Linked DNA regions of Arachidicoccus terrestris. The protein of the gene in region 1 interacts with the protein of each later gene in a pairwise test. Links are inferred from orthologs where the notes say so. Each region holds a gene or a part of one and is shown on either strand. Other genes may lie near its edges. The genes, in order: ftsA and K9M52_RS08435.

Region 1 (15,537 bases):
GTCAGGCTGGTAAGCGTATTATGAAAATAGGCGGCTTCTTCGCCGTCATTTAGCACAAAAACATGATTGTAACCAGAGAGCTTTTCATGGTTAAAAAGAGTGGCCGCCACAAATTCTGAAGCACTGCCGTGTAAGTTTTTTAAAAAGATCTGCTGAGTTCCGGCAACAGCCAACCGTTCCACCAATGGTTTTAGGTGGGGGGATTCCAGGTATTGACCTAGTAAGGTTTGTAAATTCATAACGCAGTGCAAAGTTACGAAGCTCCGGGTTATTGTCCAATATTTGAGTGAAGCCGGACTATAAACCCCTGATTGTTGACTGGCAGGCAAAATACCGGTAAGCCACCGGACCCCGTTGCCCATTATGAATATATGAGGTTGATTTATAATCAAATTGGCGGCCTGTGTCACCGGAGAAATGAGGTAGATTTTTGAAAATTGTAATCCGGAGCATTAGCAAACGTGAGCAAATCTATAATCAAAGTGGTGGTGCCTATCGAAGGGCTGTAGCCATAGACATATGCCCCGAAAATGAGATAATGGGCAAGCCCGCGTTCATTTTCTTAAAGGCCTGAATGCCCGAACATGCCTCTAATCTTTTTGACGACGCTTCCCAGGGCCATCTTAGGAAAAGACAGCAGTATCTCCTTTAGCAATTCTCAGAGAAAGTCTTCTCTCTCAGGTGTGAAGACATCCAGCAAAGTGCCTGCCTCCAGACAAACGCAGCCATGTGGGATATCCGCCGGCATAAAGCAGGCGTCCCCCTGCCGGACCACCCGTTTTTTATCTCCAATGGTAAATTCAAAAATGCCGCTAAGTACATATGTCGCCTGTGTATGCAAATGATGATGTATTTCCCCTATGGCCCCTTTTTCAAAATCCATTTTCAGCATCATAAGCGTAGGATCGTGCCCCAAAATAGTTCTGGTAGTATCTGGCCCGGCGTTCTGGGTGATATGCGGAGCCGTAAAAAAGAATTGTTGTTGATCAGACATATTGCATTCCAGTTTAAGATGGAGAAAAGGTATAGGTTTACCGAACCTTGTTTTTAATGAATTTATCATGCTGTTCGCCCCAACGGATCATCTCCTGAATAATGCGGCCAAAAGTCCGGCAATATTCAGTAGGTTCATATTCGATTAACACCGGCGTTTCCGAATAGACATTTCTGTTGACTAATTTATTGAGCTCCATATCTTTCAGTTCTTTGGATAACATTCGTGTCGTAATACCCGGTATACTCCGTTCGATCTCCCGGAAACGTCTGTTACCATTGCAAATGGAGTTGATGACGGGGATTCGCCATTTGCCGCCGATAAAATAAAGCGTGTTTTGCAGTGCCTTTAATTCTGCCTGCTGGTCTCTTGTTATTGCCATAGCCATTTTGGTATACTTAGTGATACCGGTTACAAAAGTATACCAATTTCATGATACTTTTGCCTAAAATTCACAAAACATGAAAAAATTTAAAAACAAAGTTGCCCTGATAACAGGGGGCAATAGCGGGATCGGTTATGCGGCTGCAGCCGAATTCGCTTCAGAAGGTGCGACCGTTATTATTACGGGCAGACGGGCTGCTGCTATTGAACAGGCCGCTACGCAGATAGGAGCCACCGGCCTGGTGTCCGATCAGGCCAGCCTGTCTGATACCGAACGTCTTTATCAGGATGTCGGGTCCAGATTCGGAAAACTGGACATTCTCTTCATCAATGCCGGGATTACCGGAACCCAAAGTCTGATCCAGGATGCCAGTGAAGATAACTTTGACAGCGTCATGAATATCAATTTCAAAGGAGCCTATTTTACGCTGAGTAAATTTATCCCTTTATTGAAGGATGGGGCTTCAGTGGTCATCCTTTCATCCGTCGTGGCGTCGACCCATATGGCAAAGAGTTCTGTATATCAGGCCAGTAAAGCGGCATTAAACTCTATGGCTAAAACGGCGGCCGTGGAGCTGGCAGGAAGAAGGATCAGGGTCAATATTGTCAGCCCGGGACCCCACAAAACAGAAATCATGAAAAAAGCAGGCCTGAATGATGAGGCGGTCGAACAGATAAATGCACATCTGACTGAGTCTATCCCACTCAAAAAAATGGGCGAGGTTAAAGACATCGCTAAACTTATCAGTTATTTCTGCGAAGACCACTCTTCTTTTATAACGGGGACGGAGGTTATCGTTGATGGAGGGATGACTTTATAGTATCTTGTTACTGCTCAGCTATGCATCAGGTTTTTCCTTTTGCATAGCCTTCGCTTCAGGCTTCACAGACTCCCCCAGTGGGAACGCCTCCGCCTGTTTTTGTTTAGTGTCCGACTGCGCACCACAGCCAGACAATATTTTAAGGCCCTCCCTGAGTATGTTCCGGGCGGCATTGACATCTCTGTCATGCGTGGTATGACAGCAGCTGCAGGTCCAGGCCCTGTCAGCCAGAGTCAGGTTTTCTTTCTTTTCCCTGCATACATGACAGGTTTTGGAAGAGGGAAAGAACCGGTCAACTTTCACGAACTTCCGGCCATACCAGTTACATTTGTACTCAAGCTGGGTCAATAGCTTTCCCAGTGAAGCGTCTGACAGGGACTTTGCCAGACAGTGGTTTTTCAACATATTTTTCACCGCAAGGTCCTCTACCGCGACACAGTCGTGATTCTTGACGATGTCGGTAGTGATCTTATGCAGGTGGTCCTCCCTGAGGTTCTTTATCCTTTCATGCAGCCGGGCTACTATACGGCGTTGCCGTTTCCTGGATTTGCTGCCTTTCTGCTTTTTGGAGAGTTGCCTCTGTCTGTGTTTTAGTTTCTTCTCCAGTGTCTTCAGCGGTTTGATATTTTCATATCTGGTGCCATCCGACAGGATGGCGGCATCCTTGATCCCTACATCGACACCGGTATCCTTACCCGTACCGGCCAGTATCTCTCTGGGGACCTCACAGGTAAAGGAAACGTAATAGTTGCCTGTAGTGGTCCTGGACAAATGCAGGTATAAGATTTTCCCTTTGATCTGCCTGCTTATTTTTATCCTGATCCCTGTTTTCAGTTTCGGGAGCCAGAGAAGGTCACCCTCCACCCTGAAGCCCTGTGGCAGCTTAAAGCACTGACGGTCGCTCCTGCACCTGAATCTGGGGTACCTGTTCTGTCCCTTAAAGAAACGCTTATAGCTATCCTCTACATTTTGCATGGCCATCTGCAGTGGCTGGGCGATCACCTCGCCCAGCCACCCGGTTTCCTGCCGGCTTTTAAGGACAGGCAGCATTTTGGCGGTGTCATAGTAAGACAGGGATTTGCCGGTCTCTTCATAGGTCTTTTGCCGCAGTTCAAGGGCATAATTGTACACGAACCGACAACAGCCAAATTGCCGGACCAGAAAATTAATCTGCTCCCCTTCGGGGTAGATCCGAAATTTATAAGCTTTCAGGTGCGTGCTTTTCACAATTTAATTTTTTTACAATAGAATACCTGTACCCCTTTAATGTGGTCTTATACGACCAGGGCATGATTTCATTAATATTTGGATTGATGGCTGTTCTTACTGCCTATGGCAAAGCGGCAGATGTACAGTCAGGTCAAATCAACGAAGTAGGTTCGTCATCATCTCCACCCTATTAGTATCAGTGCTTTTCCGATGACAGGGGCAAAATTAAATAATTACAGTGAAAGAAGCGGAGATGGCTGTCAACTTTTAAAGACAGGTTCTGCATTTTCCGGAACTGTGCTTCGAGTAGGTGTTAAACTTGTAGCCCTTTTTGGATATAATAAACTGACAATCAATTAAATAATTATATGCCTGAGCAGTTACAGTACCTTAGATCGCTTCGCCATGCAATAATCCCGGTTGACAGTTGAATATGTCCACTTTAGCCGAAAGGATCTTCTTATCTGTGCTGCCCGCCGGTAATTTTGATTTTATAAAATGAATATTATGAAGTCAAACAAAAAAATTATCTACCTCGCCGCAACCCTCTGTTTCCTATTCGCTGCAGGTTACCGCTCCGTTGCTCAGAAAAGGCCAGCTACAGAAATCAGCGGGCAGGGGTTCGCCGTTCTGGAGCTATTCACTTCCGAAGGGTGCTCAAGCTGCCCGCCGGCGGAAGCCCTGCTTGAACAGGTCGACCAGTCTTCAGTTGGCCAGCCTGTTTACGTGCTGGCCTATCATGTTGACTATTGGGATCGTCAAGGCTGGAAAGATGCCTTTAGCGACCACCGGTTTTCAGCAAGACAATATCGATACAGTCATTTGTTGTCAGGCCGGATCTATACACCCCAGTTGATCATTAACGGAGCGGCGGAGGGGATTGGCTCCGATGCGGAGTTTGTAAACAAGGGAATTCATCAGGCATTATCGGCGCAGCCAAACACCACGCTCCAAGTCAAAGGGAAGCTGTTTCAAAATACGGCTGAACTTCAATATCAGATTCAGGGAACCTTGTCCCGAGAGAAGCTACTTATAGCGATCGTTCAGAATCATGCGGTCAGCCATGTGCTGCGGGGGGAAAATAAGGGGCGTACGCTATCACATACAGCCATTGTCCGGGACCTGCAGCCGTTTGTTATCGACGGCCATAAAGGTGGAGCGATCACGGTTCCGCTGCCGCAGCGTTTTAATAGGAAGGATTGGCGTATTATAAGTTTTTTACAGGATCCACAAACAGGACATATTAGCGCTGCCAGTCATGCGGACATCATATAATGAGATTAAAAGTTAAATATTAATAAAATGGAAACACAAACAAGGATAACGGTCATTGATGACAAAATTAACGAAGGTCAAAAAGTGCTTTATACAGGCAAGACGCATGTTAGCGGTGGCAGAGACGGGTTTGCCAGCAGCAGTGACAAGCGGTTACAAACCAAGTTAGGCACACCCGGCAATAGTCCCGAAGGAACGAATCCCGAACAGCTGTTTGCGGCAGGTTGGTCAGCCTGCTTTATCGGGGCGATGCAACTGAGTGCCGCCCGTTTAGGGCTGCTCGTTCCTGACGGGACTGCAGTTGATGCAGAGGTGGATCTTACCGCCGCTGCAGGAAGTTTCTCCCTCCAGGCAAGGCTGAATGTCGTATTGCCCGGACTAAACGCTGACCAGGCCGGTCAACTGGTAACAGCTGCACATAATAGTTGCCCGTATTCCAAGGCGACAAAGGGCAACATGAATGTGCAGATCAATATTGTCGTATAATATTTAAAAACCTGGATTACAACCGGAGCCTTCCTGGTATAAAATACCGAGAAGGCTTCTCGTTTTTGCCGACACGTATCGTTTAATATAAGTGTTTGTGAACGCAAGTTTTGTCCGGTTCCCGGTTCATTGTGTCCGGTTCCCCGGTTTTTAAAATAGACACCGTTTCGGTTGACACTATTTTTACGTCCTCAAATGACAGATCATGAAACAGCTCAAAAGTATTTTTTCCAGAAAGTGCTATACGGTACCTGCAATCATAATGATTTCTTTTATCCTTCTTCAATTTATCGGCCCGACCGTTTCTAACCCACCCGCAACGCACCCGATACAGGCACCCGAAAAAGTGGCCCAGATCTTGAAACGTGCCTGTTATGACTGTCATTCCAACGAAACGTCCTCAGGCTGGCCCTCTAAAGTAGCGCCTTTTTCCTGGATCGTATTTAAAGATGTCCGGACTGCGAGAAGCAGGTTTAACCTCTCTACCTGGGATACGTTAACGGCGGCACAGCAACAGGGGCTGGTGTGGGAAATGGTGAATATGGTCCTGGATAATAAGATGCCGCTGCCTTCTTACAGATTGACACATCCTGCTGCCAGGCTGTCGGAGACGGACATTGAAGTGCTCAAAAACTACGCGGTATCGCTGAACCCGCCCCGTTTTTATGATACAGCCGCTGTCAATGCAGCCGTATCACAGTTCCGTCCTTCCGTTGCTTCTGATAATGAACAGACGCCTGTTGCTGCGAATGGTGTTCGCTATATCAAAGATTATCGCAATTGGCAGGTCATCAGCACTACAAATCGATTTGATAACAATCGCAGTATCCGGATTATTTATGCTAATCCGGTAGCCGTGCAAGCCATTAAAAATAACCAAATCAAGCCTTGGCCTGAAGGCAGCATTATTGTAAAGGTGGTTTGGGATATCATCGAGGAGAAAAATGGTGACATTCTGCCTGGTAAGTTTAATAACGTCCAGATCATGATAAAAGACAGCAAGCGATTTGAAGACAGCGAGGGGTGGGGGTTCGCCAAATTTACCGGAACGGGACATGTGCCCTATGGGGAAAAGGCGTCTTTTGATGCAACCTGTTTTAATTGCCATAAAGCTGCCAGTGACAATGGTTATGTATTTAATGTGCCTTTGCCCGACGGAGACCTCTTGCCTGCCAATCACTTATAAATTCTTTAATATTATATTTTATGAAGCATTTTACATATTTATGCATGGCATTTATTGTGCTGGCCGGGTGCCGGCATATAAGCGACAATAACGCTGATAAAAAAAATGACAGTAAGCATCGGGAAGTATATAATGCTCATGGAGAGCAGGTATATAGCGTTTTTGCCAATCGAAATAGAAAAACGATGACCATTGTCTATGCCAACCAGCTGGCGATATCGGCGGTAGCCGCAGGATCTACAGGACAGCAGGCAGGTGAGGAACTGACCGTTGTGACTTATCAACAGGAGAATAATAAGTACTGGTATGGGAGTTATATCAACGGACGGATTCAATCCGTGGAGAAATTAACTTTACAAAGGCCTGACCTGGGCAGCAAAGGCTGGAACTATAAGCTTTTAAGCGGAAGGCAACCGTTTGGGGTGGGTGACCGATATATTAATCCATCGGAGCGTATAACGCAAATTTTAGAAAAGCATCCCGTTGTTTTCCCGTAAATCAATTAATTTGCTCCCGATAGGCGCTTAAAAATGAGTAATTTCCGACAGATGAAAACATCTGAATTAAAGATATCTCCAGGAATCATCTGGATAAGCTCCGTCGTCCTGGGCATTTTATCCTCGGTGCCACAACTGGCACAGCATAGTTTTAATATGACAGAAGCGGTAGTCAATGCCATACTGACCTCCGCTTTTGCTATTATCATGTGGTATGTCAATCTGTTTGTCTTTTCCTGGTATAGGAAAAGGTCTCCCCGTAAACAGACCTCTTCCCGCCGGCTATTTATCACATTTGGTATTGGCATTATAATCATGTTTGGCCTGGCCTGGCTACAGCAATTAATTCTGACACATATCAATTTTGGCCCTGTCATGCTGATGATTGAGGTGCGCGGGCTGTTGATTAATCTTATCTGCTATACGATTCTGCACCTGTTTCAACAGAATTTTGAAAACCGCCGCATCACTATCCAGTTGGAACAGATGAAAAATGACAATCTCGCTGCGCAATATGAACTTCTCAAACAGCAGGTGAATCCTCATTTTTTATTTAATAGCCTGAATACTTTAAAATCGATGGTTGAAAACGGAGAGAAGGAAGCAGTAGGATTTATTATTAAACTTTCGAAGTTTTACCGGCATACACTTGAAACAAGGAAGCTGGATCTGATAACGGTTAAGGAAGAAATGGAGATCGTACAGGCTTTTTTATATTTACAAAAAGCCAGGTTTGGGGAAGGCTTTGTTTTTGAACAGCGCCTGGAAACGGCTTCGTTTACTTCACTTATTCCTCCTTTTACGTTACAGTTGCTCATTGAAAATTGTCTGAAACATAATATTGTTTCTGAGGAACAGCCCTTACACATTAGGGTATACGAACGGGATGGAAGACTAATACTTGAAAACCCCATTCAGTTGAAATCCGGGGATCACCATTCCCTGGGAGTCGGGCTGGAGAATATCCGCCTGCGCTACCGGCATCTGACGGATAAGCAAGTTGAAATAACAGATGATTCTTGTACGTTCAAAATAAAACTCCCTATCATTTATGAAGATCCTCATTATTGAAGATGAACCCCGGGCAGCCGCCTCTTTGGAAAAGATCATCACAGAAATCAAACCTGGCGCTTCAATTATCGGAAAATGTCAGAGTATTGCCTCGTCCGTTAAGTTACTTTCTGGACCTGTGCGGCCTGATCTGATCTTTATGGATATTCAGCTCGGCGATGGCTTGTCTTTTGATATCTTTAAGCAGGTAGATGTCGCTTCTCCCGTTATTTTTTGTACCGCTTTTGATGAATATTCAATCGAGGCATTTAAACAAAATGGCATTGATTATATTCTTAAACCCTTCTCCCGGGAAGATATAGAAAAGGCATTGGCTAAGGTGGATCATATCAGCCGGTTCTATCAGTCTGGTACACAGCCTGACTTCAGTGAACTGATCGCGAAATTATCTGCACCGGCAGGGAAAACAAGTTTTCTGGTCTTCCACCAGCAAAAGTATATCACTGTTCCGACAGAAAGTATAGCATTCTTTTATGTTCAGCACAATGCGACTTGTATCATGTGTTTTGATCAGCGTGAGTATGTTATCAATTTATCCTTGGATCAGGTAGCTTTGCAGGTGGCAGCGTTGCAATTTTTCAGGGTAAACAGGCAGTACCTGGTCAACTTTAAGGCGATCCGGGAAGTTCAACCTTTCTTTATGCGTAAACTGTTTGTCAAGCTGGTCTTTGATACCAAAGAGAAGATACTTGTCAATAAAGAGAAGGCTCCCAGATTACTGGCCTGGATGGAAAATCGCTAACGCTATCTAATTCTTGGATTTTCCTAATATTGAATCAAGGACGCTGTCTGTTAAGCTATTGCCTGCTTCCAGGTTATTGAGAATGAAGTTCCGGGCATGTCGTGAACCAGAGAGGAGGCTGGCCGGAAGATCGGTTTGGCAACGGCGTGCAGGCTCAACGGTTGCTTAGGATTAATTTATTACAGTCGATCAGCAGTTCAGGGAAAACATGGATGGAACTGCAGCATTGGAATGGATGTGGGTTGAAATTGACCGATCGGTCATGAAGCAAAAACAACAAGGGTGCCCATAAATTAATATAGGCACCTTGTTATTGGGAAGTGTTTTATCGTTGGCTGGCCATCGCATCTGCTTCAATAATAGCGTTTGCGAATGCTGCTGGCGCTTCTTCAGGCAGATCATGTCCGATACCGCCTGTGATGGTATGATGTTTATACTTTCCTGTATACTTATTTCGGTAAGCATCTGGCGAAGGATGAGGAGCTCCATTTGCATCTCCTTCTAAAGTGACTGTCGGAACGTGAATGGCAGGCCCCCCGGCCAGCCTGGATTCTATGGCAGCATAGTTTTTTTCTCCTTTCACCAGTCCTAAGCGGTATCTGTAGTTATGAATAACGATCGCTACATGATCGGGGTTATCAAAGGATTTGGCTTCCTGATTAAATGTAGCCTCATCGAATTTCCAGTCGGGAGAGGCGAGTTGCCAGATTAATTTCGCAAAGTCTCTGGTATGCTCTTTATAGCCAAGCTCTCCACGTTCGGTTGCGAAATAAAACTGATACCACCAGGATAGTTCTGCTTTTGGAGACAAAGGCTTTATGGCTGTTTTTGGATTGCCTATTAGGTAACCGCTTACTGCAACGAGGGCGGTGCATCTTTCAGGATGAAGTGCCGCGATGATATCCGCCGTTCTGGCTCCCCAGTCGAATCCCCCAATAATGGCCTTTTGAATATGAAGTGCATCCATAAAGTCAAGGAGGTCTTGTGCGAGTGCGCCTGGCTGGCCGCTACGGGGCGTACCGGCTGAAAGGAAGCGGGTGGATCCGAAACCGCGGGCATATGGCACAAACACGTGATAGCCTTTCTCAGCCAGAATAGCGGCAGCTTTAGAATAGCTATTGATACCATATGGCCAGCCATGAAGTAATATGACGGGTTGGCCTTTCGAAGGTCCTGCCTCGATATAGCCCACATTCAGGAGGCCGGCATTGATCTGCTTAAGGCTATCGGTAATTGTTAAATTGTTATCGGGAATGTTACCCGGTTTGGCTGCCATAGCTGCAGTTGCGCAAAATACGGTAATGAAAAGAAGGATTACCTGAAGTTTTTGTTTGGAAGAAATAATTGTCTGCATGAGTTGGAAATTGAGTTGTATTAATATATTGAATGGAATCAAGAAGGTATTGGTCTTCTTATCTTTTACTGTTAGCGTATATGGCCGGATATAGCTTGCGATATTGCATATAAGTGACAGAAATGATCGTAAAGGCAATGATCGCATCAACAGTGGCCGGGAACCCCAGGACCGCCATTTTAGACAAGAACGCAAAGATGATGTCAAAGAAAATGCCGGCGAATACCCATTCCTTTAACCGTAACAGACGGTTGGGAATCAACAGGAGAATAATGCCCGAGATCTTAGCGATGCCCAGAATGTAGATAAAATGAGGCGGATAACCGAGTTTAACGGTGATGTCCCATACGACAGGATTTTTGGTAAGCTCACAGATGCCACTTGCGCCAAACCATAAGGAAATGAGAATCGCGCCGGCGTAGTAGACAGTTTTTGAAAACTTGTTGTTCATGATTTTGAATTTTGTTTTTGTTGATGGTGCAAAGTTGCACCGGTTCTTACCTGCTTCATATTGGTAATAGCTTTAAGTGGACAAATAGCCGGTCGAACCCGACGAAACTGCGTTTTGGGATGACGCAGGAGTAGACAGTTTTTGTTATTGGGGCTGGTTGAAGAACTTCGTTCGAACGGGTGTTCAAAGTGGCCATTTTGAGTCAGTCAAGCCTGATTGGTTTGATGCGTTAGCATGGGGGGAGGCTTTACATGAAAGGTTATTTCTATTGGCCCGGCACTATACTGGGGTTGCCTCTTTTGGCAGAGAGGCCTGCTGGATGATAACTAAATGTCACTTGTTGGCTGGCCCGTAAATAATGCGCATATAGGAAGATAGGAGGTACGTGCGACCTTTTGTGGGCCAAATTATCTTGTGAAATTCCTTTTCCGGAATGAACGTATCAAAAGCGCCGCCCTCTATAGCGTACAGTGAATCATTCTTATGATTTGAAGGATACCAGGGGAAACACGCATTGCCTGCAGGAGAAACTGTTTTTGGACGGAAAGGAATGTTCGCGACACATGAGCACCGTTTCTGTTGTGCATGTTACTTGGGGTGAAGAATAACAAAAAGGTCCCCCTGCAAAGCAGGGGGACCTTACAACTAAAAACCATTTAAACCAAAATATGTATTGTTCGATTAAGTGTAAAATCAATCGGGCTTTTTACCTTCTAAAAACGCATTCAGACTGGAAATATTCGTACCCTCTTTTTCGTCTTTATTGACTGTGTATTTGCTATAGTAGTTTTCTGCCGTACTGCTTTCTGCGCCACCCAGCATTTCGAGGTTGCGTCTTACGTAGGCAGGGACGGCGTCAAAATCGCCATTGGGATCTCCACTTTGTACGTTATAGGAAAGATTGCGTAACTTCTGAATTCTTTCCTCTGCTTTCCTTTTTTTCATTTCCTCTTCTGAAAGATCCTGATCTCCACCAAGTGCAGCCCCTACTGGTTGGGCAGGAGTGGTTACTGGCTGAGGCGTGTCTTTGTATACAATTTGCATTTCTTCTTCCTCTTGCTGAAGATTCGGAATCGTGTTCATCGTGGGCCTTTGCTGCACAGGCTGCGGCTGTTGCTGAGAGGCGGAAGGCGTTTGTACAGCAGGTTGTTGCGTAGCGCTTTGTGGCTGCGGCTGGGCCGGCTTCGGCTGTTGGACAAAGGCATGCTGTGGTTTGGCCGGTTGTGGTGCGTAGATATTGGCGGGCTTGTTTAGGAAACCCGGCACCTGAGTTGTCTCCGGTTGTTCATTGGTGGCCGTTGTCTCTTTTTCACTGTAGCCGAATTCCAGCTCCGGGGCCTGCGTCGGCTGTTGTTCCTGCACATGTACCTGCGGAGTAGGAGTGGGGGAAGGGACGGATGCGTTGTTTTCTGAAGGTTGCGCAGCTGCCGCTTGCTGCTGTGGCTCCGCATCCAGGGTAAAATGCACAACTTCAGGAGCCTGCTCGCTGACAGGTTCTGGCTGTCTTTGCTGCGCTGGGGAATCAGTTTCTTGTGATGGCGCTTGATTTTCGACCAATCTTGGCACCAGGGAGTCGCTTTCTGTCTGTTGAACGGCTGCCTGAACTGGCTGAGGTGCCGTTTCGGGCTGCTCAGGTGCGGCCTGAACTGTTACCTGCGGTTCTGCGGCAGGCGTGGCTGATGCAATAGGCTTTGCGACAGGTTGTGGCTTTTCTTGCATGTCTAGGGTGAACAGCACTTTGTCTTTGTCAGCTACTTTTTTAATAGCATCTTTATCAAACGGATTCTTATGTTCAAAACCGGTGGCGATCAGTGTGACAGATAATCCTTTTCCTAATGTCTCATCAATGCCCATCCCAACAATTACATCTGTTTCATCACCTGCTTTTTCCCTGACAAAATCATTGATCAGTTCAAACTCATCGGTTCCACACTCAAACTCACCCTCGCTGGTATTAATATTCAACAGAATCCATTTGGCACCACTGATGTCACTATCGTTTAATAACGGGGAGTTAATGGCATCTTCAATGGCCGTCTGAGCTCTGGCATCACCTTCCGCGACGGCACTACCCAAAATGGCGACACCACCTTTGCGCATTACGGTACATACATCCGCAAAGTCAACGTTAATCTGTCCATTAGAGTTGATAATATCAGTAATACATTTGGCTGCGGTAGAAAGTACATCGTCCGCCTTTCCAAATGCCTCACGCATTTTAAGGTTCTTGTGCTGCATGCGTAACTTGTCATTGCTGATCACCAGTAAGGTATCCACATGCGGTTCTAATTCCTTAATACCGCTTTCGGCCTGGCCACGTCTTCTGGGCCCTTCAAAACTGAAAGGTGTCGTAACGATACCAACGGTGAGAATGCCCAGATCCTGGCATATTTTTGCAATAATTGGTGCACCGCCCGTACCGGTTCCGCCACCCATGCCGGCGCAAACAAAGGCCATTTTAGTGTTGACCTCCAGGATTCTTTTAATTTCTTCCAGGGATTCTTCCGTTGCCTGACGCCCTATGGAAGGGTTGGCACCTGCACCCAGACCTTGTGTCAAATGCGGTCCCAGTTGAATTCTATTGGGTATTGCACTGTTTTCAAGCGCCTGCGCATCTGTATTGCATATGATAAAATCTACATTCTCTATTTTTTGCCCAAACATGTGGTTTACTGCATTGCCACCACCGCCGCCAACGCCGATTACTTTAATAATGGATGACTTTTGCTTGGGGATATCAAAGTCGATCATAATGTTTCAATTTAAATGGTTAGTAGTTTTTAAGTGTTTCTCTGTAAAGGTTCAATTTTATATCTAAAAATAATTTTAAACTGTGCCTGGCACGGCCTTTTATTTGATGACCTGATCTTCTTCTTCTTTGAAAAGGTCGATCAGGTTGTTCTTGAATTTTTCCCAGAACATATTCGGTTTACGGGGCGCCTTCGGCTGCTTAGGCGCCGCAGGTGTCTTCTCTGTTCTGCTTAACACCTCCTGTGGCGTTGACTGTGTTTGCTGCTGGGGCTCATTATTGACCAGAATCTGGCTGGTTTTATGCTTAACAATATTAGACCCTTCAAAAACTTTACTGTGATTCTCATAATCACTGTAGCCTTTTAAGATCAATCCCAGACAAGTTGAGTAGATCGGGTTTTTCAGTTGCTCAATGTGGTTAGGGGCCAGGTGTTCATTTGGATAACCGATCCTGGCATTCAGTCCTGTGACGAATTCGGTTAATTGTTTCAAATGTTTGAGCTGCGCGCCACCACCTGTCAGAATAATACCGCCATTCAGTTTGCGGTTATCCAGACCCACTTGTTTCAAGTGATAAGTTACAAATTCCAGGATCTCGGTCATTCTGGCCTGGATGATATTCGCCAGGTTCTTCACACTGATCTCTCTGGGTGGCAAACCTCGCAATCCGGGTATTGTGATAAATGCATTGGCCTTGGCCTCATCGGTGAGGGCGGAGCCAAATTGTTTTTTCATCGCCTCTGCCTGCTGCTTCAGCACACCCAGGCCCAGACGGATATCATGTGTAATGTTTTCACCGCCAAAAGGAATAACGGCGGTATGTTTGAGTACACCTTCATAGAATACAGCGAGATCGGAGGTCCCGCCACCGATGTCCAGCACTGCAACGCCTGCTTCCATATCCATGTCGCAAAGAACTGCCGAAGAAGAAGCCAGCGGCTGTAACACCAGATCTTTTGTTTTTAAGCCGCTTCTTTCCACAGCACGGTTGATATTGCGGATCGCGTTTCTGTCTCCTGTAATAATGTGGAAATTAGCACCAACTTTCACGCCATTATAGCCTACAGGGTCTTTGATGAACTGAAAGTTATCCACATAGAAATCCTGTGGAATCACATCGATGATCTGATCACCTGCAGGAATAAATGTTTTGCGCTGGTTATCGATGAGCTGCTCGATTTCTACCCGCTGGATTTCGAGTTCTGCATTCTGACGGACAATATCTCCTCTTGTCTGAAGGCTCTTGATATGATGTCCTGCAATACCAACATAAACTTCGTTGATATCCAGATCAGGGTTGCTGGCACGACAGTTCTCCAGTGCTGCGTTAATAGCACGCATAGTCTGGTCAATATTTAGCACCTGTCCGTGCTGAACACCGTTGCTGGGAGCATGACCAAATCCTAGTATCTCCAGCTTGCCTTGCGTATTTTTGCGGCCGGCGATGGCGGCGATTTTGGTCGTGCCAATATCGAGTCCGACAATGATGGGTGCATCACTGTCGACAGACATCTGAACCATTTCTTCCGCAATTTTCCGTTGCTGTGCGTTTAGATTTTCGTTCATTATTTATGGTTTTTTAGTTGTTTTCGAATGGGATGTTTTTTTTATCGTTTTTGTGGGCATGGTCGCCTTTGGTGGCGGAATGCCGGTAGATTTCCCCGCGGATACCGGTGCCTTTTTAATGCCGGAAGGCTTGCCGGCAGGAACGGCAACCACTTGACCCTGATACTGGACGTCAATTTCACCGTAAGCGTCCAGCCCTGTTCGGGCAATGACCTGACGGTAGAAACTATATAAGCGATTGAACTTGCTTTCCAGCGCTTCACCGTTGCCGATACGAATCACCTGATCACCGACGGTAGGCAGTATTTTGAAACCGTCGGCCGGATCATAATCGATCTGCGCAATGAAGCTGTTCCAGAAAGTATCTTGTATTACGAATTGTGCGATGGCTTTCATATCCATTAATACTGCGCTATCCGGGGCAGACAGTATTTTTTTGTCGGAGGGGAAGCCGGTGAATACCGGAATACGCGCTACAATATTTCTATTAGTTGGCAGAAAATTGGCCCCACTGTCCAGGTAAAAAGATTTACCATTAATAGTGAATACCCGGGCGATCGGATCACTTTCTTCCAGGCTTGCCTGTAAGACTTGATCGTTATCAAAGTATAATTTGATCTGGCGGATCCATGGATTTTGCTTCAGCTTGGCTTCAATCTCACTGAGGTTGATTTGGCTGATGGGCTTTCCGGGCTTTCCTCCTGCTTCAGCAATATTTTGTTTAATACCTTGTACATCGGTGAATACTTG
Region 2 (15,564 bases), 630 kb from region 1 along the record:
GATCAGCTGGCTTTCACCTTTCTCCAGCTTCTCACCGTAAGAATCCATCGTGGTAAAATAATCATCCACTACAGCGTCCACCAAAGAGTAATACAAAAAGTCAGATCCATATTGGCGCACCTTACTGGTAGCAGACTGCAGCCTTTTTCTGACTTCTTCAAAAGCATCTCTTGTTGCTTCTTCCTGAAAGGTCAATACGAAATTTTTCCCGAGCACCATTGAAATCTGCTCCCTTCGTAATTCATTAAACTGCCCGTCCAGATACAACTGATAAAGCAGGCAATAGACAAAATCCTCAAATATATCACTCTTGGGGCGCTGGTCAACAGACAATATATCCTCTTCAATCAATTGGTGAATACTGAACTGCCGGCAGATCTGACCGACTTCCGCCCTGCGGAGCCCGTCTATATTGATCCAGACTTTCTTCTCGGTATTGATCAGGTTTCTGCACTGGCTTATTTCCATAAGGTCCAGTTTTTCAATAGAAAGCTGATCATAAACATAAGCCGTGATGACCACTTTTTCGGCATCCTGCCGAAGGGTATTGTCGGTCGGGTTTTCGAAAACCAGTCTGCCCGCAGATTCCCGGGTAGGAAGCCATAATTTAAAAAAATTACCTTTATCTAATTTCATGACAAATGATAACTGCTTTTCCGGTGAATAACAACTCTGTCCCTGTATATAGCTTTATATATTTACCTCAAGACCATCTGGCGGTCGGCATCCAGCCGCAGCATGATAAAGATCAGAATGGTAAAGGTAACAAGCGATGATCCTCCATAACTGACCAAAGGTAAGGGAATCCCCACAACAGGGAACAGGCCGATGGTCATACAGACATTAATGGCGATATGCATCAGAAAGATACTGGCCACACAATAAGCATATACCCTGGAGAACACACTTCGCTGTCGCTCTGCAATCTTTACGATCCTAAAGAGCAGTGCCAGATAAATGAGTAAGAAAGCTGCACAGCCAATAAATCCAAATGCCTCTCCCAGGGAAGTAAATACAAAGTCTGTTTGCTGCTCCGGCACGTATTTTCCCCTGGTCTGGGTCCCTTTTAAAAAGCCTCTGCCCAACAGGCCGCCGGAACCAATGGCTATTTTGCTCTGTCTTACATTATAGTCATCCGGCTTGGCATAACTTTTATTGGCTTCCTCCTTGGCAATACTGCTCTTATTTTTAGAGCAGTCATAAGCTTTCCCCACCATGGCATACACCCTGGTGGACTGATAGCATTGTAAAATATTATTAAAGATATAAGGTACGGCAAAACGCTGTATACCTACGCAAGCCGCCCAGATAAAAATAATCATGGCTAAAATCCTGCGGCTGCGTTTGATTTTCTTGCGTAACAGATAGAGCGTTCCGATGGCGATAGCTGTCAGGATGATGGCCAGGAGGTCCGGATCCATAATGAGGGTCGCTACCACCAGAACCCCAAAAGAAAATCCGATCAGCAGTATGGCACCCGGCAAGCCTTCACGGAACATCACAATAAAAAAGCAACAATAAACCAACGCCAGCCCCGTTTCATTTTGCATGATAGAAAGCATGGCAGGAAGCATGGCAATAATCGTGGCAATAACCTGAGAACGTAGTTTGGAAAAATCCAGCTCCTGCATGGACAGGTATTTGGCCAGCGCCAGAGAGGTAAATATCTTACAGAGCTCAGCAGGCTGCAGATTAAAGCCCCCACCCAGTGGAATCCAGCTTCTGGAGCCATTGATATTGCGCCCCAGCACGAAGGTGGCCAGCATCAGTAAAATACCAAACAGATAGGCCAGATTGGCAAAGGCCGTATATAGCTTCGAGTCACTGAGCAGAATAAAAATAGCCAGGATCGCGCAGACGCCTGCAAAGATCAGCTGCTTGCTGTATTCGGTCTGTCCGGAGATAAATGCAGAAGCCCAATTGACATCCGGATTGTATTCTACCATAAAAATACAAAGAATACCAATGGCTACCAGCGCAGTATATAAAAATACAACGACCCAGTCTATTCCTTTTGCTAACTTTTCTTGCTGATACATTTACTTTCCTGCTTTTTTACGGGATGAGAGCCTTAATGGCCATAATTTTGAACGCCAGTCAACCAACATAGCTTCTCTGATAGAATCCCGCCTGGCAGAATCCTCATGATGATCGGCAGCAGCCGCAATCAACTGTATGCTATCGGCTATATGCTGCGCTTCTTTCATTCTTGTAAGTGAATCACGTTTCCTTTCCCGGTCACGGGCTTTGGCCGCTTTCAGCGAATCCTGCTGTCTGCGCCATTCAAATATCTGATGGGGCACTAAGCTCGCCTTGGCTAACCGCTCCACATCCTTTTTCGTATCCTCTGTCAGCGTATCGTTGAGGTATTGCTCCATCATATGGGCTGCAATAGGCGCTGCCCATGCAGACCCATACCCTGCATTCTCCACATAAACAGCGATGGCAATGGTGGGATTTTCTATCGGTGCGTATGCGATAAATACAGCCAGGTTCTTCAGTTTAGGCACCTGTGCTGTACCCGTCTTTCCCGCAAACTGATGACCTGGTATTTTGATACTTGAGGCCGTCCCTTCCAAAGCCACATCTTCCATCCCTTTCTGCACCGCCCTAAAATCCGTATCACTGATATGCAGGTTAGAATGCTTCACTTTATATCTGGCCAGAAAACTGGTGTCCCCGGGTTGCGGATTTTCAATACTGTCGACAAAGTGCGGCGTATAGTACCAACCTTTATTTGCAATAATGCAGGCCTCATTGGCGGACTGCAGCGGCGTGGCGGTCATACGGTCCTGACCAATTCCCATTGTCACCATATTACACGACACCCAGCGATTTCCATAGTCATGATTATATTCTGAGGTATCAGGAATATTACCGGCTTTCTCCCCGGGAATATCGACGCCCAGATGGGTCCCAAACCCAAAATCATGCATGTATTGCCGCCAGCGGGCGTACCCTTTGCGTGGTGATCCATACTTGGGATTATCAATCACCATCCGGAAGATATTACAGAAATAAGAGTTACAGGAGTGAGCGATCGCTAACTGCAGATTTGCCGCGTGACCGGCCCAGCTTTCATCACATCTGACCCGCTTTCCACAGGCCCAGTAGGCGCCCCGGCAGTCATATCCGTAGGAAGAATTGATCACGCCTTCATCCAGGGCAATGAGTGCGCCTAAGGGTTTATAAGTAGACCCGGGAGGATACATCCCCGCAATGGCCCTGTTATACATCGGCCGGGACGTGTCCGTTACCAAAAAACCGATATGGCTTCTGTATTCACTTGGCGTAAGGTCATTGGGGTCAAAGGAAGGCGCTGAGACCATAGCGATAATGCCGCCTGTCTTCGGGTTGATAGCGACAGCAGCCCCTAACTTATTCTGGAAAAGCTTTTCACCGAGTTTCTGTGTATTGACATCAATGCTGGTATAAAGGCTTCGACCGGCCACAGCAGTTGTATCGTAGCTCCCTCCTGCATAAGGACCTTGTATCCTGGAACGGTTATCACGCAGGTATCGTTTTACGCCCCGCTGGCCCATGAGTACTTTTTCATATGATTTCTCGAGTCCGGCAATGCCGATATAATCGCCTGGCTGATAGCCCTCTTCGGGGTGGTCTTTTAAATAATTAGAAGACACCTCTCCCAGTCTGCCCAGAAAATTGGCCCCCACATGATAAGGATAAGTCCTGACCGGCCTCTCCTGTAATGCAAATCCCGGAAACTTATAAAGATTCTCATTGAGCTGGGCAAAGAGCTCCTTGGTCAAAAGGGGCTCGAACGTGCTCGGTTTAAAGCTACTGTTCTTGATAATGGCCGTGATCATTCTTTTATGGTATTCCGCAGTATCAATACCCAGGATACTGCAGAGCGTGGCGGTATCCACACCTTTTCTGGCCTCGACCGGAGTCACGGTAAAATCATAATTAATCACATTATCGATCATCGCATGGCCTTTCCGGTCATATATGATTCCTCGATCGGGATAGATCACCTTTCGAAAGATGGCATTGTTTTCCGCCTGCAACCGGTAGGAAGGAGAAAATAATTGCAGATTGAGTAATTGCGCCAAAATGATGGCGAAGACTACGACAAAAATGCCCAGAATAATTCTGCTGCGAGATTGATTATTATTTTGTGTGGCCATATACTCCCTACGTATTGCGTAATGCTATTGAATTGTTTATTGCCGGCCCCTTAGGCCTTCACGGGTAATAAATTGTAATTTACGGATAATTAAGCACATATCGCGCCATTATACGATCCGGTAAGAGACGTAAGGGCACGGCGTGTTCTTTCAAATGCAAAACTACACATTCGGTTTATTGCTTGTGCAAGTCAAGCCCAACTTCTTATATTTTTTTTGAAAATCTTTAACCCGTAGCTGTGATTAGCCGGCATTGGTCTTAAATTTCACTTTCCTGAAAAATAACAGCTCTGTAATAAAAATTAAGGCTAAGCTTAATACCGAAGTTGCCAGCACTTTACCAATGAAGAAAAGGAAGTCGCCAAACTGCATCCATTCAATAAAAGTCAGGTACAGATGATAGACGACCGTCAGTACCAGCACATAGATCGTATAAGGTCCGATACCAATACTTTTAGTACTGGGATCTGAGTAGGTAATTTCTGCTTTTTGTTGCGGCAGTAAAAGGTTGAGCAAAAAGGGCCTTAGATAAGCGATCAATACCATAGGAGCGGAATGAAGCCCCGGCACCCCTGAAAAATAGTCCAGTACCAGTCCAAACACAAAAGCAATCGCCATAAGTGCGACCCTGGACAGGCTAAACGGCAACCAGAGGATAAATAAGAAGGCGACCGTCGGTTTAAGATACTGATGAAGCAGCGGCACTTTATCCAGTACAAATACCTGCACCAGGATAAAGAAGATAAACCGCAATATATTTTTCATCAGTACACTCATGTCATATTATTTCTGAGCTTTGGACTCCAGGTTTTTTTGTTCTTTAATATAATTGTTTTTAATAACGTATACATATTGCAGCGTGTAAAAATCAGTCCCGGAGAGAATCTTGATCTGATAATAATTGCTGGACGGGTCTTCCTTATTAATCGTGATCACCCTGCCAATGATGAGGCCCTCAGGATAATTACCCGAATAATTACTGGTCACGACAGTGTCCCCTTTGGCGACTTTGGTTCTCTTAGGAATATTACTCAGGGTAAGAATATTAGGATATTTCCCATCCCATTCTATAAGTCCCGGCATATTGCTTTTTTTCAGCATACCGCTGACCCTGCTATTGTGATTAAGCAGACTCATGACCAGGCTATAGTTTTCACTGACTGCCACAACATGGCCTACAATACCATCAGGACCCGCAACAGCCATGTCCTTTTTGACACCCTGTCTGGAACCTTTCTCAATGGTAATAAAATTATTCTCGTTGGTCAGAGAGTTGCTGACCACTTTCGCTTCAAAATATTGGTATTTTCGGACAGTCCCTGTGCTATCGATATTTGTCGTATCCATCAGGGTATAAATATGATCCAGATGGAGTGAATCGGCGTTTCTGACGTAGGTTGAAAGCGCTGTGCGCAATGCGGCATTTTCCTTAGCCAGTCTTTTATTCGTACTCTTCAGGTCAAAAAAGTACTGGATATTATTGTATTTTTTCTGAATATCTCCAGTCAGGGAGTGGGCCGTGTTGGAGTAGGCAGCCTCATAGGTTTTATTATAATTTACCAGAAACGAGATACTCAGCACCTGAAAAATCAGGAACATAAAGAAGGTAAAAAAACGCCTTATGAATAAAAATATATTTTTCACACCCTACCTCGTTATTGACTATAGCGAGCTACTGCCCCGTTCACTAAACATCGTTACTTAGCATTCATCAAGCTGACGCCTCAAAATAAATATCCCGGTATAATGCCTGCGCCTAAAAATACGACTTCCTGTCAACCGCTTCCTATAAAACTTATACAGTTATCTGAATAACCTGATTCCGCTCATGCCGGCCAGCTGTTACTGGGTCTGCATGACAGCGACCGGGATCAGCATTAACGCATAATAAAAGGAAAACGCTGGTAGTGCTTCAAGGCAATACCTGTGCCACGAACCACGCTTTTAAGCGGATCATCTGCAATATGTACCGGTAATTTAATTTTCTGGCCCAGCCTTTTATCCAGTCCGCGAAGTAATGCGCCTCCACCGGTCAGGTATAAGCCCCGGCGGTAGATATCTGCTGCCAGCTCGGGAGGGGTGGTTTCCAGGGCTTTTAATATGGCTTCTTCTATTTTGAAAATACTTTTATCAAGTGCTTCTGCGATTTCCTGATAGCTGACCATGATCTGCTTGGGAATGCCGGTAACCAGGTCGCGGCCATTGACGGGCAAGTCATCAGGCGGATTATCCAGATCCTTCATGGCGGCGCCTAACTGGATTTTGATCTGCTCAGCGGTTCTTTCCCCGATCAGCAGACTGTGGTAACGCCTCAGCGCTTCCATAATATCAGCCGTAAATTCATCACCGGCGATACGGATGCTCTGATCACAGACAATACCCGCCAAAGCGATCACGGTAATACCTGTCGTTCCGCCTCCGATATCAATAATCATATTACCTACCGGCTCTTCCACATCGATTCCGATACCGATCGCAGCGGCCATAGGTTCATGTAACAAATATACTTCTTTGGCTCCGGCCTGTTCGGCACTGTCACGGACGGCTCTTTTTTCTACTTCTGTAATGCTGGATGGAATACAGATCATCATCCTCCAACTGGGGGGAAAAAGTGGCTTTTTGGGATGGATCATTTTGATCATTTCCCGGATCATCAACTCCGCTGCATTAAAGTCAGCGATCACACCGTCTTTTAAAGGACGGACTGTCCGGATGCTTTCATGGGTCTTTTCATGCATCAGTAAGGCGCGTTTCCCGACGGCCAATACTTCTTTCGGATTATTGCGGTTCAGCGCTACAATAGAGGGCTCATTTACCACAATTTCCTCATTATGAATGATTAAGGTATTAGCGGTACCTAAATCCATCGCTATTTCCTGCGTAAAAAAATTAAAAAGTCCCATTCTTTTTCTTGCTGCGTTTATTGTGTTGAAGATGCAAAGTGAAGCTAAATATAGTGAAATAACAAAACAGATTTTTATAATTATTTACACATTATAAATGTTTGCGTTATTTTAACACCATAGCTTACGCTACACCAGTGATCATAGATTTTGCAGCGAAAATAGCAGAATATTTTTGATGAAGGAATTTTAATTTTCTAATGAGCGGCAGCAGCCATTAAAATTTTCTCTTTGAAGCCGTCAAACCATTTGCGTGTCGCGTCTGCATAGAAAGGCAGTAAGGTCTCCGGATATTTTTTTTCCTCAAATAACAGAATGTTCTCTGCAGCTTTCAACTGATTTTGACTCATGGCCAGATCAGCGGCAGCCGTGTAGGCAAACCGGTAATTATTTAGGACCTGAATATTATCTTTATTATACGTAAAGTCACCATCGTCTTCAATCGAAAGTTCATTGAGCAACGATAGGCGATTTTCCAGGTACGGCAATGAAGTCGCTCTCCACTTGGGGACAATTTTCAGGGTAAGCCCGCGCAGTTCCGCATAATTATCCACGCCCAGGTACAAGCGCATTTGTTCAGGTACATCTGCCGCAAAATAAACATCGTTTCTGAAGCCGTTTTCCTGCAGAAAATCTTTTAAAATGATATCACTTCGCAGCATATAACTGTCATCTGCAGGTGTCGTCTTCCAACTGATCGCCGTATCCCCTATAATACCCGCCTTGTTCTTTATGGTCAATTCAGCCGGTTTCCATTTTCTTGATTTAATCTTTGCCAACTCCTCTTCCCCGAAGGCGAGCTTAAGCGACCCTTTTTTACGCAGATATTCCGGATACCACTGCGTATTCAGGAAATTCAGGCTGATACAATGTACATCCGGTTTATAATGTTCTACCAATTGTAAATAGGTGATATAATAAAAATAAACGTCGCCATTGGTAAACAGATAGGCACTATCCGTACATTCATCCAGTACCTGTTTAAAATAATCATTTACGCTGGCATTGATACCACCGTAGTTTTTCGCCTGTTGCAGGCACCAGACGGCGGAATCCCTATTGCCGGCACTCAGATATCTTTCCGCCTGGGCCCCCCAGACGGACAGCACCTTCGTGTGCGGATCAAATAAGATGGTCTCACCTGTATACTGATTGTTGGAAAGTTCAATACTGTTGACAAAACAGTCGGATGCCCTTCTGGCCAAAGCCAGGCTGGATGCGGGTAACTTTTCTCCGCTGGATGTGTTGAATTTATCGATGGCATTGCCGAGGAAATACCAGACTTCCGGGTCACCGGGATTGGTCACCGCCAAATCCTCCAAAGCGCGGCCGGTAGACACATAGGCCTCGGCAGGCTGACCTGCCAGGCCCTTGAGGTCTTTTTTTGCCTTCTGAAAGGCGGTGTTCCAGGCAGCAAAGTCTCCTTGGGCACTGGCAAACAGGCACAGGGGGAAGCTTAATACCAAAAAACACCATTTTCTCATCATAATATCTAGTTGAACGCTAGCTGGAGTTGCGGCCACAAAATAGCGAATAATTCAGAAAGCAGGCACTTTTGGAACCGATTCCTAAAGGCCGCTGTACTGAAGTAGCAGCTTTGACCGCTGTTTTAGCGTTTTGTTTAAATTTCAATGGAGATTTCTTATATGGCCTGGAGCACCAGGCGCAGAACCGTCGATCACCTAACGCCGGCTGGTTGCCAACAACAGATTAAGGTCTGTGTATTTCATATTAAATCTTTCACTCAGATAAAAATTCGTAACCTGGCCTTTAAACATATAAATGCCGTTTCTGAGATTAAAATTATGCCACAAGATGGAATCCAGGCCGCCTTCGTCGGCAATTTTGAGCAGCATCGGCATCAGTACATTTGAGATCGCATGACTGGCCGTCCTGGCGAAGCCACTGGCTATATTGGGTACACAATAATGAATCACGTCATGTTTTCTGAAAATCGGCTTTTCATGGGACGTCAGTTCACTGGTCTCAAAACAGCCTCCCCGGTCGATACAGACATCCAGGATGACACTTCCGGGCCGCATTTTGGACACCATATTTTCCGTTACAACAATGGGTACCCGGCCTTTCTCACTGGAAAGGGCACCGACGGCTACCTCGCAGGTTTTGAGCTGCTTAGCCAGAATCTTGGGCTCAATCACACTGGTCCAGACCCTGAACCCCAGATTGTTCTGCAGCCTTTTGAGCCGGTACACATTATTGTCAAATACTTTTACAGATGCACCCAGCGCCACAGCAGTCCGCGTCGCGAACTCGCCCACAACACCGGCACCAATAATAATAACCTTCGTAGGCGGAATCCCGCTGATCCCTCCCAGCAACACGCCCTTGCCATTATTAGAACAGGCCAGAAACTGGCCGGCCAGCAGCATGGCGGCACTGCCGGCAATCTCACTCATGGACCGTACGATCGGAAACGTACCACTATCGTCTTTGAGCATTTCAAAACCCAGTGTCGTGATTTTTTTCCTGGATAGCTCCTCCAGGATCTCTCGCTGCAACAAAGAATGATTCAACGGACTCATGATAACCTGCCCTTTCTGAAGTTTAGGCAGGTCGGACAGGGTGATGGGCGCACTTTTAATAAGAATAGGCTGTTTGAATACTTCGTCCGGATCCAATGTGATCTTCGCACCGGCTTCGCTATAGTCTTTATCACTGAACTTGCTTCCCTCGCCTGCCTTGGATTGTATAATAACACTATGGCCGTTACCGACCAGTACGCTGACGGCATCGGGAATCAAGGCAATCCTGTCTTCCTGGAACGCCAATTCCTTGGGAATCCCAATGGCTAATTTCGCTCCTTTTCTCTTTATATCCAGGGTTTCTTCCAGCGTTTCATAGCTGAAAGCTGTAGTAATAATCGGTTTCGATCCTGCCATTTTAGACTTTTCAGTCTGTAAATTTAAAGAATTTGTGAGAGATTAGACAGAATTTAATTTATGGGAGCTGTCTTCGATAGCCATAACAGTAGCAAAAAGATACATGTATTTAAATTTCAATATTTGAAAAGGTCAGTTTATTCTGTATTAATCCGTACCTTTTCCCTTCCGTTTTTAAAATTCGAAACCCATAGCAGGTCATGCATATCAGAACAGCGACGATAAACGACTTAGCAGCTATTGCTGCCATCGAACAGCGCTGCTTTCCTCCTAACGAAGCGGCGTCTTACGATTGTTTATCAGAGAGGTTACGGATCTTCCCGACACATTTCTGGTTACTGGAAAGAGATAACCGGCTACTGGGCTTTATAAACGGAATGGTCACAGACCGTCAGACCATTGATGACGAGATGTTTAAAAACGCCGGCCTGCATGACAGACAGGGCAAATGGCAGTCTGTTTTCGGCCTGGCGGTCGCTCCCGAGTACAGAAAAAAAGGATATGCGGGCAAGTTGCTCGACCATCTTATTGCGCAGGCCAGAAAGCAAAATAAAACAGGGGTAACGCTAACCTGCAAGGAGCACCTGATTGATTATTACCAGAAATTTGGTTTCAGGGATTCGGGTATCGGCCACTCCACGCATGGCGGTGAAACCTGGCATGATATGATCCTTACCCTTTAGAGCCCGGTATTGCTTATCGTTTTATCTGCTATTCTGATTTCAGGCTATTGACAGGATTTGACTTGGCAGATTTCAGCGCAATGAACAAAATAGTCGTTACTGTCATCATTATGACAATGAATGCACCCATCAGAAAACTGAACAGGCCTATATCTACCTTATAGGCAAACTGATGCTGCCATCTGGTAGTGACCAGCCAGGCGACCGGCGTGCCTACAACTACTGCCAGAAAAACCAGCTTTAAAAACTGGCCCGTCATTAGCCTGACCAGGCTGCTCACACTGGCACCCAATACTTTTCTAATACCAATTTCCTTTTTCTTTACTTCCGCCGTATAGGTAGCCAGTCCAAAGAGGCCCAGGCCGGAAATTAGCAAAGCGACCACAGAAAATGCCTTCAATAAACCGCCGGTTCTTTGTTCTGACCGATATTTATCGTGGAAGCTTTTGTCCAGAAAGTAATACGCAAAAGGGGCGTTGCCCGAATACACTTTATATAACTTTTCAGCTTCCCGGATAGCCTGCTGTGCTTTGGAAGCAGTCGTACGTACATAGAGGATATTCTTGAAGCCACGGCTGTCGATAATCAGCGGGCCAACCGCCTGGGTCAGCGGCTGATAATTAAAGTCCTTTACGATACCAATCACTTCTCCCGGCATACCTCCATTTACAATTCGCTGGCCAATATAAGGCGGTTTCAGCTGCATACGTCGGGCCGCCACCTCGTTTAAAATATACTTATTACTGTCTGAAGGTGTTCCTGAAAAATTACCTCCAGCCACAAACCGGAATTGCATGGTATGGATAAAGGCTTTATCGCCTGAAATCACTGTGAACAAAGTCTTGTCATTTTCAGGCTTTCCATTCCAACCAACGTTGCCGGTTTGATTCTCAACACGGGCTATATCATAGGCGTTACTGACGCCGGTTGCTTCAACGGCGGTTGATTTTAATAAGTCCGCTTCCAGTTCAGCCGCCCGGTCTACCATGTTATTCGTCATAGGTACCGCAAAAGCATAATGTTTATTATACCCGATATCTTTATTGAAGAGATACCGCATTTGCCGGTGTATCACAATAGCTCCCATCATCAATATAAAAGACGCGCTGAACTGAACAATGACCAGCACTTTACGAAGTCTCCCGTACCGGCTTTCTTTGACCATCCCCTTAATAGCCTTTGCCGCTTGTAAACCGGATAATAAATAGGCGGGGAAAACGGTAGCCAGCAATAGCGTTCCGCCAAAGACCGCCCCGATAATACCTGCTGTTTTGGGTTCCCGGATGACAAGGGTCAAATCTGCACCCGTAAAATGGCCCACAAAGGGTAATAAGCCATAAACAAGGCCAAGAGAAAGAAGAGCCGCTGCCAGAAATAATACAACCGCTTCCGTCATAAACTGCCAGAACAGTTGCATTTTGGCAGCGCCGTTAATTTTACGAACAGATACTTCCTTGAGCCTAGTCAGGGACCTGGCCGTAGTAAGGTTCATATAGTTGATGCAAGCGACCACCAAGACGATTATAGCCACTAACAGCAGCATCTGTACCATTCTCAGGCCAGAGGGGTCGCCGCCGGGCGCTGTCAAGTGTAAACCGCTGAGAGGTTGCAGGGAAAAGCTGAGTTCATTATTTTTTTGCTTTTCATAATTCTCTGAGATGGCTGCAGCGACACTGGCAGGGTCAGCCCCGGGATCCAGAAGAAAAAAGTCCTGAAACTCTATATTATCCACTGCCTCATTCACATAATGGCTATTTGGAATTGACCCCGCCGCCACCATACGCCTGCTATAGGCGTTCATCGGAAACAACGCACTATACTGCAGTGTTGAGTTTTCAGGGAAATCCTTCAAGACCGTTGCCACTTCGTACGTATCCCCGAAATAACGGATTTTTTTACCTATGGCCTTGTCCGTACCAAATAATTTAAGTGCCAGCCCCTGAGTAATGGCTGTGGCATTGATGTTATGAAGAAAGGTGGACCTACTGCCATACAAAATCGGATAATCAAACACCTCTAAAAAACCCGGATCTATGTAAGCTATATTATTACCGTCAAATATCCGGGTCCGATCCACAGTTGAGATATTCTGATCGCCCCAGGACTTGAGCCGGATCATTTTACCTATGCCCGATACTCCTTGAGTCAATACCGGCAGACCGCTGGGGGCCTGATCCCAGGTGACAGGGCCGTCTTCTGATTGTATGGTAGTATTCAGTCTGTAAATCTGCTTATATTGATGATGAAACTTGTCAAAGCTGAACTGATATTCGACCCATATCAGAAGCAGTATACTGGTCGCCATACCAATGGTGAGTCCGAGTACATTGAGCAGGCTATAGAACCGGTGCCCTTTTAGGTTACGCCAGGCAATTTTTATATTGTAATTTGACAAACTTCTCATAAAATCATTTTTTCTATTTAAGATCTTATTCAGCTTTAAGGCTAGGAACCGGATTCGCTCTGGTCTTTTTTTGCAAATGTTGCATCTCAGGACACTTCATCCTGCACCCATAGGAAGATCAGTCCCGCACAGGCGATACCAATGGCCAATCCAATAATATTGATCGCTGAAAAAGTCTTATTGTGTTTTAAATTTCGCCATGATGTCTTAAAAAATATGGTAGCATCGGGCTATTATTTTTGATTGAAAATTGAGTTCATTTTTATTGTCATTAAAATCCGTTTTACTGCCCGGCTGTCCTAAATCTGACGGTACGGCTTTTGAGTGGATAGCCATCCGCACTTTTAAAGGTCTTGCTCCCGCGCAGCACCATTTCATATTCAGTATCCGGTTGCAGGTCCAGGCCGATCTCAATTGATTTCCCATCTTTAGAATAACCAATTACTTTTGTGACAGGGAACCCGGCTTTTCCCGGCTTCCCATAATGAAATGAATAATGATAAACATCCATCGGCCTGTCAAAATAAAGGGTCATTGTCTTTAAACGAGGGTCTACATCCTGCTTGGTATCGACGGATGGGACTATGGCCGTTACTTCAGGGCATTTACTATTAATGGATGTCGCTGTCGTATCAAAAAAATGGATGATTTTGGGGTAAAAAGCCTCAAAAGTCGGATAGATATCTCTATGCTTTTCGTATTTCCCCAGTAATGCCACCAGTGGCCTGATCCACAAAAACCCCTCTTCCTCCTGTTGCGTCATCTCAGCATCAATCACACTTCCGGTCGCATGGTTATCGATCAAATACCGGACAACGGAAGCCCTTACAAGACTTTCATTCACCATGATCTGCCACATTCCGTAATTATCGGCGACCATAAAAGATTTCACCAAATTAAATAAAGAAGCAGCGCTATTTTTTAAGGTGTCATTATCTTCGAACTTCCCCAATATTGGATTGATAAAAGTATGATTGAATTCATGTACAATAGTCGGAAAATATTTATCCGCTGGGAACACCGGTTTGCCAAGTGTGTCAAACGTCCAACTCCCCTGTATGGCGTAGAGTTGTTTGCCGCCTTCTTTTGAATTTGTTTCCGCACCATAATTTTGGCCTCCGTTGGCACAACCAATAATAATATTGAAATGCCTGGGGCGCTTTGTTCCATAATACTTAAAATACCACGACTGATTTAAATTCGATATCATACTGTCATATCTTACCGTAATCTGGTCATAATACGGCTGTTCATTTTTAAAGAAATCATCGAATTTTGTTTTTGTATAAAAAGCATTCAATAGAGAAACAAATCGAATCGCATGTGCCTGGTCCCATCTTCCCAGATCAGTTTTCCAGCTATCAATAAGAGAAAACTTGCCGCCGTATAACTGTAGGCAGACAGCCATTGAAGAAACGGCGTCCAAGGAAATATCCTTCTGCGCCCTGACAAAACGCATAAACCTGAAAAGCGTATCCTCTTTGTAGGGATCAAAGTACTGATGTATATCTGCTACATATTTTTTTGCATAATCATCATTGTATTCCTCATATCCGGCCAGACGCGCAACAATGCTCAGGGTTTCCATTCTTTTATCCACCTTCGAATGGATTCTTTGTTGTGTAAAAGCAGAAACGGATACATTCAAAAGGAATAACAATAAGCATATCCTGCTGGCCATATATTTTTATATTTGTTTAGTGCATTCAAAGCCATGTCTAATCCCCTACCTGAGCCGGCAAGCCGGCTCAGGTTCGTTCTGACAGGTTTCAAAGAAAATGCCATTACAATAAACTGGTTGATTACAAGGCAATACATATGCACAAAAACAAAAAACTGTTCGATTTTGAACAGTAGGTGCCCGGTTTTGGGTCACTTCCGGCAGCTTTGCTATTCTGCGGAAAAAACAGTAGCGGATTGTAACGCCTTCCTATAAATCAACGTTCTATACTTGTATCTTTCTTTTCATCACTTATCCCAATTCTTCTCGTATGCGTAGTTTAACCAAAACCTTCCATACCGCAGCAATCCTATGTTCTCTTATTTTGTTCTCTTTAATGACGGTTAGCGCCCAATCTATAGAAATCCGCGGCCAGATCAATTCAGGCTTTTACGCCTATAGAGGCGCCTCCGCCAAACACACAACCGGCATAAACGATGCAAAATATACAAACAGCCCCTATGGGAGAAAAGGTGCTGTCAGCTATGGCGCTTCCTTTAACATAAAAAGAGTTACGAGAAACAACTTCATCCTGGGCGGCGATCTGGGTTATGAAATGCTTCGAAGTAAGGTAAGCCTCGATTTTCAGGACGGCCTGGGTGGTGATATCATCTGGACCTTCAGGGGAAGAACTTTTCTTAATAATGGATTTATCAACATTTTCCCCTTTATAGGCAGACGGATCCGGATCAGCGGTCAACCGGAAGATATCACCATTGGCTCTGACATTGGCCTTTTAATGAGTTCGAAAGAAAAAGGAAGGGCAACGGCTACGCAGCAAGAGAATATAGTTATCAAGACTTCAC

The links.
Region 2: the proteins of ftsA (region 1) and K9M52_RS08435 interact in binary tests that used the Escherichia coli proteins (3 or more experiments, as listed by UniProt). The link is inferred for Arachidicoccus terrestris from one-to-one orthologs.

Annotation. Positions count from the first base shown.
Region 1 is NZ_CP083387.1:2,735,759-2,751,295, forward strand. Bases 12,555-15,475 are described here. They hold ftsA (cell division protein FtsA), read right to left. Parts: upstream 14,788-15,475; coding sequence 13,321-14,787; downstream 12,555-13,320. Other genes in these bases: ftsZ (cell division protein FtsZ), read right to left, coding at 12,555-13,221; K9M52_RS10710 (cell division protein FtsQ/DivIB), read right to left, coding at 14,791-15,475. In the rest of the region: mfd (transcription-repair coupling factor), read right to left, coding at 1-239; K9M52_RS10640 (cupin domain-containing protein), read right to left, coding at 659-994; K9M52_RS10645 (winged helix-turn-helix transcriptional regulator), read right to left, coding at 1,032-1,376; K9M52_RS10650 (SDR family oxidoreductase), read left to right, coding at 1,456-2,199; K9M52_RS10655 (RNA-guided endonuclease TnpB family protein), read right to left, coding at 2,218-3,426; K9M52_RS10660 (DUF1223 domain-containing protein), read left to right, coding at 3,916-4,683; K9M52_RS10665 (Ohr family peroxiredoxin), read left to right, coding at 4,711-5,169; K9M52_RS10670 (cytochrome P460 family protein), read left to right, coding at 5,375-6,355; K9M52_RS10675 (hypothetical protein), read left to right, coding at 6,376-6,852; K9M52_RS10680 (sensor histidine kinase), read left to right, coding at 6,904-7,923; K9M52_RS10685 (LytR/AlgR family response regulator transcription factor), read left to right, coding at 7,904-8,665; K9M52_RS10690 (alpha/beta hydrolase), read right to left, coding at 8,991-10,019; K9M52_RS10695 (DoxX family protein), read right to left, coding at 10,078-10,470; more of ftsZ, read right to left, coding at 11,164-12,554; more of K9M52_RS10710, read right to left, coding at 15,476-15,537. UniProt on the Escherichia coli protein: Essential cell division protein that assists in the assembly of the Z ring. May serve as the principal membrane anchor for the Z ring.
Region 2 is NZ_CP083387.1:2,116,205-2,131,768, forward strand. What follows is about bases 5,039-7,986. They hold K9M52_RS08435 (rod shape-determining protein), read right to left. Parts: upstream 7,052-7,986; coding sequence 6,026-7,051; downstream 5,039-6,025. Other genes in these bases: mreC (rod shape-determining protein MreC), read right to left, coding at 5,039-5,792; K9M52_RS08440 (hypothetical protein), read right to left, coding at 7,249-7,986. Also shown: magnesium/cobalt transporter CorA, read right to left, coding at 1-636; rod shape-determining protein RodA, read right to left, coding at 699-2,039; mrdA (penicillin-binding protein 2), read right to left, coding at 2,040-4,148; K9M52_RS08425 (rod shape-determining protein MreD), read right to left, coding at 4,392-4,925; more of mreC, read right to left, coding at 4,932-5,038; more of K9M52_RS08440, read right to left, coding at 7,987-8,538; K9M52_RS08445 (alanine dehydrogenase), read right to left, coding at 8,734-9,951; K9M52_RS08450 (GNAT family N-acetyltransferase), read left to right, coding at 10,152-10,634; K9M52_RS08455 (ABC transporter permease), read right to left, coding at 10,663-13,038; K9M52_RS08460 (DUF4932 domain-containing protein), read right to left, coding at 13,322-14,719; K9M52_RS08465 (hypothetical protein), read left to right, coding at 15,030-15,564. UniProt on the Escherichia coli protein: Forms membrane-associated dynamic filaments that are essential for cell shape determination. Acts by regulating cell wall synthesis and cell elongation, and thus cell shape.